Regions from separate parts of the Colwellia meonggei genome, predicted to be linked through region 2. Evidence: riboswitches for the same ligand, from Rfam matches in the RefSeq annotation. Region 2 holds a riboswitch; each other region holds the start of a gene.

Region 1 (3,206 bases), on a different contig from region 2:
TCGCTTGGATGATGGGTTGTTTGGCTAATCGGCGTTAAATCAATTTCGGCACAAGAATAATGAAAACTATGCCCGCGCATAATATTACTAGACATTTCACCTTGGTTTTCAGCAGAACTTTCAGGCTCAATGTTATCTTTATCTATCACAGATAAATCAACCCATTGCGAACCTATTGCCGAGAGCTTTTTCTGCATTGCGGCTTTACCTGGTATAAGGCCAAGCATTGCAATTTGTTGACCTGACATATCTGTTAGTTGCTCAAGTAAATACAGCATACCGCCACATTCAGCAATTATCGGTTTTTTACTGGCGGCAAAGTCTTTTACGTCATTGAGAAACGTATCATTGCTAACTAACTTTTCTGCGTACAACTCTGGATAGCCACCCGGAATATATAAAATATCTCCTTGCGGCAAATGAGCATCATTTAGTGCTGAACAGTAGATTATTTCCGCGCTAGCCTGTTCTAAAAAGGCAATGTTGGCAGCATAGATAAAACTAAAAGCATGATCACGCACAATAATAACGCGAGTGCCCACCAAAGCACGATGGATAAAGTCTTCTTGGCTGTCATGTTCCACAGCAAAAAACTCAACTTGTTCAGGTAATTCGGTCAAGTCAGTTTTAGCGATATGACTAGCAGCTTGGTCAAGTTGGCTATCTATATCAGCTAGCTCTTGTGCTTGCACTAAACCTAAATGGCGCTCAGGTAACGTGACACCGTCATCTTTTGGTAAACGTCCGTAAAAACGAAATTCTTCCGGCAAACTGGTGCTCAATAACTCAGCATGACGTTCGGTATTAACGCGATTGGCAATCACACCAGAAAACGGTAAATCCTCCCGTAGCTTAGCAAGGCCAAAGGTAACCGCAGCGAATGTTTGCGCCATGGCTTTGGCATCGATAACGCCAAGCACCGGAATATTAAAATATTGGGCCAAATCAGCACTACTTGGCGTGCCATCGAATAAGCCCATGACACCTTCAATAAGAATAAGATCAGACTCTAAAGCTGCACGATGAAGTAGTTCTTGGCAGCCCTTTTCACCAACTAACCATAAATCTAGTTGATAAACCAATTCACCACTGGCTTGGCGTAAAATCATAGGATCAATAAAATCAGGACCAACTTTAAACACCGTTACTTTACGTCCTTGATTACGATGATATCGAGCAAGCGCAGCGGTTACTGTGGTTTTCCCTGAGCCAGAGTGTGGCGCGGCAACAATTAAGGCTGAGCACATTGCACCACTGCCAGTTTGGCGCTCAAGTTTGCCATGAAAAGCAGGGATTGGTTTCGCTTTTTCTATCTGACTCATTGCCATTACACCTTATCTTGTGATGATTTGGCTAAACCTTTATCGGTCAAGAAGCGGCTGATGGTAAAATCAATCACAATTGCCGAAATCACATAAAATACCGGATTAGAAATTGAGCGGAAATAGTACTTATCAACACGCGTTGCATATTCAGCCCATGACAACTCTGGGAATTTTCCTGACAAGGCATAGTAACTGCCATTGGAAATGAAGAAGGCAATTGAACTAGCAACAAACAAGCCTAAAGCAACTTTAATAATGTTATTTTGCCATGCGCTTTGCTGCCAACTAGGTTTAGCGTAAAAGCCAGCCGAAAACATAACCCCATAACTCAATACTAGCGCAGGATAAGAGGTGGTAATACAGTCGCCAAATTGTCCGCGAAAATACGATGAGGCAAGGTCAATCACTAAGGTTAAGGTATAGAAAAACCAAAACGCTTTCATATTGCGTAAGTACATGCCCGCTAAAAAGAAAATAGCAATAGAAGCACTAGGTAAGTGATTTAAACTGGCAAAATGATGGGTGCGAGTTGCCAACATTAGCAAAGTTAATACTGCAAATATTGCAAAAAGTAAGCTAATTGGCGTTTTTTGGTTGACTGATTTCATAACATTCCCGTGTGCGATAAATATTTACGGAGTTGGAAATCAAAGTTGGTAAGTGCTTATAAAGTAAAAGTTTTACAGTAACAGCTAGGCTACTAAGTCATAAATCTTAAACTCATCACATTGTCTATTGGATAAGATAATGCAAAAAATCAGTTACTAAGCTCTGAATGACCGCCCACCGCAGTTGTCGAGTAATTTTAGGCCGGTCTCCGGACTCCTGTTCATCGCTTTTGCAACACCTTCCCATATTTATCAATACAGTGGTTTTGTTGCTGCTCACAGTTACCGTTGCGGGGGCAGTACTGGTTTCTCACCAGTTTCACGTTTCACCTTCAGTTCTTAAACTTCTCTCAAAAAGTAGAATAATGTGAAGACACCTAAATCAGCGCTGATGTTACGTGATGATGGCTATTTATTCAATCAATAACCAAATTATTAGCACTAAAGAACTAAGTGCGAGGTTTATACTCAATAAAGCAATTTCGACAACAACTTCATTTAATCATTTTTGCATTGAATCAGCGGAATGATTTGGTTATTCTGCGCTTCTACTTAACCACCCGTTTGTCAGCAACTTAGCGCAAACAGAGTAATATTAACAATGACTACACGCTTTTTTCTAGCTCGGCACGGACAAACACTGTGGAATAAAACGCAAAGGTTTCAAGGCCAGCTCGACAGCGAATTAACTGAGCAAGGCAAAATTCAAGCAACGAATATCGCCATAGCATTAGAAAATGAAAATATCGCTCGTATTATTTCGTCGCCGTTAGGCCGTGCAGTTAAAACTGCTGCTATTTGTCAAAACCATCTAGATGTTCCTGTCGATAACCACCCAGATTTAGCTGAGCGGAACTTGGGGAAATGGCAAGGAAAAAACGTAGAAAGTTTCAGCCAAGATGGAAGTTATCATGAGTTATTGCATCAGTTTACCCAACTCAAACCAGAAGGTGGAGAAAGCGCTATCGACTGTGGATTTAGGGTATATCAAGCATTAGAAAACTTTGCCAAGAAGTTCTCAAATCAAACCTTATTGGTAATATTTCATGGTGAAGCATTACGTTGCTTCTTAGCTAAATTAGGTGTGAATTCAGATAGTAATGCCTACGAGCTGTTCGACAACGGCTGCTTGTTTACTTTAAGCTACCAACAACAGCGCTTTCAACTTGAGAATCAGCAGGTGTCAGAATAAATATGAAAAGTAGTCATTTAATTTTCATACTTATTCTGGGCTAGGTTTTGGCAGCGGCAATGGATAGTCAATTTATTAATG
Region 2 (3,206 bases):
TTGATCAAGGTCGCCAACATGCAGAATTCTCTCAATATACATCACAAGTTGAAATTTCAGCACCAGGTGAAGCAATTCTATCGACTGTTGCCGGCGATGGCCGTTTAGGTTACATCACTTTAGGCTCAACAACTTACGGTAACGATGAAGTTGTGCCACAAACTCACTACATTCAAAGTGGCGGTAGCTTTACTGTTAGCAATGTAGACAGTTCTGCAAATGGTGTATTAGCCGCTTGTACTATATCAGGAAGCAGTTATAGCTGTTCAAATGTTTCAGGAAACATTTGTTTAGCTGAACGTAATGATAACCAAAAAGGTAGCAACTACCCTGAAATCAATCCAGCTAAAGCGTGTGCCGATGCCGGTGCATCAGGCGTGATTGTTTATAGTAATAGCGCTCGTCCAGGCCTTCAAAATCCTTTTTTAGTTGATGCTAACTCTGATGTAACAGTACCAACCGTTTCTGTAAACCGTGAGCTAGGTTTGCAACTTATGGGTCAACTTGGTACGAATGCTAATTTAAATGTTGTTGGTGGCCAAGATTACGCATACTACAACGGTACTTCAATGGCGACTCCTCATGTAGCTGGTGTTGCAGCATTGGTATGGAGTAATAACCCTGATTGTTCTGCGACTCAAGTTCGAAATGCGTTAAAATCTACAGCAATTGACTTAGATGTAGCAGGTCGTGATGACAAAACAGGATACGGTTTAGTACAAGCGAAAGCCGCATCTGATGCTCTTGCAGCTAGTTGTAGTACTGTAACTCCGCCTCCTACAGGTGGCAATGTATTAGAAAATGGTGTTGCTAAAACAAGTTTAGCTGGTGCTAAATCTGAAGAGTTAAGCTTTACGATGGAAGTTCCTGCTGGAGCAACTGGCCTGAGTTTCGATATGACAGGTGGCACAGGTGATGCTGACCTTTATGTTAAGTTTGGTTCAGCCCCTACAACATCTAGCTACGACTGTCGCTCATGGGCAGGTGGTAATACTGAGTCATGCCCTATTTCAACGGCACAAGCAGGAACATATCATGTTAAAGTAGTTGGTTACACAGCATTTACAGGTGTTAACTTAACAGGCAGCTTTACGGAAGGATCAACAGGTGGCGGTGCTACAGGAGGCAGTGCTTCAGTTAATGATATTAGCGTTAGTCGTCGTGCATGGACTTACTACACTATTGACATTCCAGCAGGCATGGCAACTTTTGATGTAGTGACTAGTGGTGGCACTGGGGATGCAGATTTATATATTCGTCAAGGAAGCAACCCAACAACATCAAACTATAGCTGTAAGTCAGAAAACAGCAATAATAGTGAGTCGTGTACTATTACTAATCCTGCTGCGGCAACTTGGCACATAGGTATTTACGGGTATAGAGCATCAAGCGGTGTTAACATGAATGTAACATACAACCCATAGAGTTAAACTAGACTCCCAACTAGTGTTGTAATTAGGGGAAGTACAAATTGTGCTTCCCCTTTTTTTAACTAAAAATCAAATAAAACGACTCTCTCGATATTAATTTTCTTTCGATAACACCATCAAGCGTTATGTAAACTTTTCCTCTAAATGTTATAGTGCGGGAAAATTTTAGGTGCTCAAATTTACTTTTAATAAAGTGCGGCTGAGAGAATAGGGAAATTGGTGTAAATCCAATACGTGCCCAACGCTGTTATGACGTTTATGTTTGATAATAAACCACTGGTAATTTTACTGGGAAGGTATCAAACATAATTTATATTTACTTTAGTAGTTATAAAGCCCGTCTGAGTCAGAAGACCTGCCTAAAATATCAATTGCACGAAAGGCCGATCGTTGCTTAATCCAATAAGGGGAATATTTTGGGTATCAATAACCACGCTAATAACCAAACAAAAGACTCAACGAATCAGTCTTTGTACCAATTCAGCCAACAAGCACAACATGGTTTATACCAAGCTATTTTTAATCGCCGTGATGTACGCGGACAATTTCTATCGACAGCAATTCCTAATGAAGTGCTCAGTAAAATAATTTATGCCGCACATCATGCCCCATCAGTTGGCTTTATGCAGCCTTGGGATTTTATCGTTATTCAGTCACCTGAAATAAAAAAACAAATCCACCAAGACTTCACGCTAGCACATCATGAAGCACAAGCGATGTTTGAAGAAAAAAAGCAAACACAATACAAAAATCTAAAACTCGAAGGCATTATTGAATCGCCAATTAATATTTGTATTACATGTGATCGAGAAAGAACAGGGAAAACTGTTATCGGACGAACACATATGAAAGAGATGGATCTATACAGTTCAGTATGCGCAGTACAAAATTTATGGTTAGCTGCTAGGGCTGAAGGTGTTGGTGTTGGCTGGGTATCAATATTGCACCATGGCGCACTAAAAAGCGCTCTTTCGCTGCCGGATAATGTAGTACCCATTGCCTACTTATGCTTAGGTTATGTTAGTCACTTTAAGGAAAAGCCAGAGTTGGAGTCAGCTAATTGGTTATCAAGACGCCCGGTAGATGAATTAGTCAGTTTCGACACTTACGGTCAAGAAGCAAGAACGCCAGAAGAACAAGGATTTATCAACCAGTTAAAGACAGATAAAACATTCCCACACTCATTTAAAGAATAATATCGTTTTCTAAATACAGATAAATAAAAGCGTTTACAAACAAACGCTTTTATTTCTGCCACTGTTCTTTGCTTGATATAAAGCTGTATCTGCTTGCTCAAATAAAGCTTTCCAATTAAGCTCCTCTTTTCGCTCAGCAATGCCAATAGAGACGGAAATTTTTGGTAAGTACGCTTTAGAATCTCTTTGCATTAATTTAAGACTTGCAATTGCTAACCTTATTTTCTCTGCAATTTCATGCGCTTGCCCCATAGTTTTATTTACCATAACAACCACAAACTCTTCACCGCCGAACCTTACCGCAATATCATTATCTGAAATGGTATCTTTAATAACCTTAGCAATACGCTGAATAACTTTGTCGCCGATGAAGTGACCAAATTGATCATTAATATTCTTAAAATGATCAATATCAATCGCTAAAGAAGAGTGAACTTGTTCGATATCAATATCTTGTAACTTAATATCACAGCCACGGCGGTTAAATAATCCGGTTAATGAATCAACAATAGCTTCATGGCGAGCTGCTTCAAGTTTTGACTTTAAAAAGCTCACTTCACCACATGCATGGGTTAATTCT
Region 3 (3,206 bases), on a different contig from region 2:
AATTTTGATTTTTACTCAAAACAATTAAGTGGTCGTAAAGAGCAACGTCCAATGTGGAAACGTGGTGTTTCTGTAGTAAACAGTAATTTAGGCGAGGTTATTGGTAAAGTATACGTTGGTCGTCATTTTAAGCCTGAAGCAAAAACACGCATGACCCAACTTGTTGAGAACTTACGCGGTGCATACGGCGCAAGTATTGACGAATTAGAATGGATGTCTGATGCAACGAAAAAAGCTGCACATGTAAAATTAGCTAGCTTCGACCCTAAAATTGGCTACCCGAACAAATGGGAAGACTACTCTAAGCTCGTGATCAAAGGTGACGACTTAGTCGGCAATAAAATGCGTTCTGGTATGGTTTCACATCAAAAACAAGTTGATAAACTTGGCGGCCCGATTGATCGTCAAGAATGGGGCATGACACCACAAACGGTTAACGCTTACTACAACCCAACTAAAAATGAGATTGTATTCCCTGCCGCTATTTTACAACCACCATTTTTTAACTTAAATGCAGACGACGCCGTTAACTACGGTGGTATTGGCGCCGTTATCGGTCATGAAATGGGCCACGGTTTCGACGACCAAGGTAGTAAATACGATGGTGACGGAAACTTACGTAACTGGTGGACAGAGCAAGACTTAGCAGCGTTTAAAGTTCGTACTGATGACTTAGTTGCACAATATGATAACTACGCTGTATTCGATGATCTACACGTTAATGGTAAATTAACTTTAGGTGAGAACATCGGCGATTTATCAGGTGTTACTATTGCTTATAAAGCTTACAAAGCATCATTAAATGGTAAAGAAGCAGAAGTTATTGATGGCTTAACTGGCGACCAACGTTTCTTTATGGGTTATGCACAAGTTTGGCGCGTAAAAATGGTTGAAAAATCATTACGTAACCGCGTAGCAACTGACCCGCATTCACCAGGTGAGTTTCGTGCTTTAGGTTCGTTATCAAATATGCCTGAATTCTACGAAGCATTTGACGTAAAAGAAGGTGACGCTATGTACATTGCACCGGAAAAACGTGTAAAAATTTGGTAGCAAAGATAATAGCTATTCGCTAATAATAACTATTTCAAACCATGAAAAATAAAAGGAGCTTCGGCTCCTTTTTTTATTTAGTGTAATTTGTCTTTAAACTGCCTTAGCCAAGAGTTTTCATTGTAAAGCGCCACTGTTAACCGTAAAATCAGCACTAGATTGATATATTTAACTTAGCAAGATTAGCAATCATTTTGTTGTTAGGTTAATTAATAGGGAACACGGTTAAAGTCCGTGACTGTACCCGCAACTGTAGATAACTTCTAAAAGTTATAAGTCAGGACACCTAGTATCATTATTATCAAATAACCTAATAGTTTAACGCCGTGCGGGAATACACGAAAGTTACTTATCCACAAAAGCTTATGTGGTGCTTGTACTTGCCCTTTCTGCACAATTAGATTATTACAATTAGTACATTCAAATTAACCGTTTGAAAAAGGTAATGCTGCACAAAATGAACCGAACTACCGACACTTTTTATTGCTATCACCAATTAAGTATTGCCGCATGGCAGTTCTTTAAACACTAAGTTAATTGTTATGACACAGTTATTAACACTGGCATCAGTGTCTTGGTCGGTTGAAAAACAAACTATTTTAAATGATATTTCATTTACCCTTGGTCAAGGAGATATTATTGGCATTATTGGCCCAAACGGTGCTGGCAAAACCTCATTACTTAAGTGTTTACTTAATCAAACGAAAAACTGGCAAGGCACAATAAAATTAAAGAATAAAAACATACGTCACTACAAGCCCCATGAACTTGCACAAACTTTTGCTTTAGTTGTACAAAAATCGCCACCAATATTTGAGCTTAAAGTTTACGATGTAGTCCGTATGGGCTTATTACCTTACAAGTCATTATTTGCGAATGACACAGATCTTGATAAAAAAGAAATCATGCTCGCGTTAGAAAAAGTAGGTTTATCAGCCAGCCAAAATAAATTTTTTAATACCCTTTCAGGTGGTGAACAACAACGGGTACTCATTGCTAAAGCCTTAGTGCAAAAAGCAAAAATATTAGTCTTGGACGAACCAACAAATCATTTAGATATCTTTTATCAGCACCAGATATTACAACTGGTCAAAGCCCTTAATATTACTGTAATTATGACCATTCACGATCTTAACCTTGCAGCACAGTATTGCACTCGTTTACTGTTACTGAATAAAGGTAAGCTAGTTAGCGATAAAAATGTTGATGAAGCATTAAACCCCGAAACACTCTCTGAAGTATTTGGCTTACCTTGCTATCGCGATAATGTTGATCAACTAACCCATACTAGCAGCGAGCAACCTACCAATTCAAACACCTTTGCTAGAGTTCACTTTTACCCAAAAACTAATGTAGATGAATCAACAGAGGTTCAGCAATGAAGCTTTTCTACTTAATAAAAGCTAAAAGTGCTTGGGTATTCACTTGCTTATTGGCATTAACATTATTTTCAATAATCACAGCAATGACCTTTGGTCCCGCACAAATAACAAGCTTAGATATTGCTCGATGTGTAATAAATGAATGTTCTACACCAATGCATGACATGGTTATTTGGCAAATTCGTATTCCTCGAGTACTTGTCGGTTTAGTCGCAGGAATGGGTCTAGCATGTGCTGGCGCTATTTTGCAAAATGTGACTCGAAATCCTCTTGCTGACCCTTACCTATTCGGTATTATTTCTGGTGCGGGGCTTGGTGCAACCATTGCAACCTTAGTACTTACTGATGAGCAAATGTTAGCATTACCGCTTGCTGCATTTTTAGGAGCACTATTCTCGGTCATTATCGTCTTTGGCATTGCCACGTTATTACGTAATATGAACCATTTATTATTAACGGGCGTGGCTGTGTCATTTATGTTGGGCTCTATAAGTCATTTCATTCTTTATCTTGGTGATCCTTTCGCTACCAATCGCGTTATATTTTGGTTAATGGGCAGTTTAACACGCGTTGAAATGTTCCACTTTTACTTAATCAGCGCCATGGTATTAATCACTTTGATCTCGATTTTTGCCTTACATCGACATATTGATGCACTTTTGCTAGGCGATGAAAGCGCTGCAAGTTTAGGGGTAAATGTTGATAAATTAAGACTTATATTATTAGCTTTATGTGCGGCGGTTACCGCGACTATTGTTGCCTATTGTGGTG

Evidence for each region. Region 2 has a riboswitch for cobalamin ahead of bluB (5,6-dimethylbenzimidazole synthase). Riboswitches for the same ligand answer to the same signal wherever they lie in the genome.
Region 1: another riboswitch for cobalamin. It lies ahead of AC27E9_RS15005 (hypothetical protein); the one in region 2 lies ahead of bluB (5,6-dimethylbenzimidazole synthase).
Region 3: another riboswitch for cobalamin. It lies ahead of AC27E9_RS06430 (ABC transporter ATP-binding protein); the one in region 2 lies ahead of bluB (5,6-dimethylbenzimidazole synthase).

What each region holds. Positions count from the first base shown of each region.
Region 1 is NZ_BAAJLZ010000006.1:163,130-166,335, reverse strand. Features, by position in the region: gene AC27E9_RS15010 (cobyrinic acid a,c-diamide synthase CobB) at 1-1,322, opposite strand, end outside; gene AC27E9_RS15005 (hypothetical protein) at 1,328-1,933, opposite strand; cobalamin riboswitch at 2,117-2,329, opposite strand; gene AC27E9_RS15000 (histidine phosphatase family protein) at 2,535-3,125, shown strand; gene AC27E9_RS14995 (cobalamin biosynthesis protein CobD/CbiB) at 3,185-3,206, shown strand, end outside.
Region 2 is NZ_BAAJLZ010000003.1:3,634-6,839, reverse strand. Features, by position in the region: gene AC27E9_RS08585 (S8 family serine peptidase) at 1-1,424, shown strand, start outside; cobalamin riboswitch at 1,581-1,807, shown strand; gene bluB (5,6-dimethylbenzimidazole synthase) at 1,847-2,626, shown strand; gene AC27E9_RS08575 (GGDEF domain-containing protein) at 2,660-3,206, opposite strand, start outside.
Region 3 is NZ_BAAJLZ010000002.1:60,787-63,992, forward strand. Features, by position in the region: gene AC27E9_RS06425 (M13 family metallopeptidase) at 1-1,053, shown strand, start outside; cobalamin riboswitch at 1,232-1,361, shown strand; gene AC27E9_RS06430 (ABC transporter ATP-binding protein) at 1,596-2,435, shown strand; gene AC27E9_RS06435 (FecCD family ABC transporter permease) at 2,432-3,206, shown strand, end outside.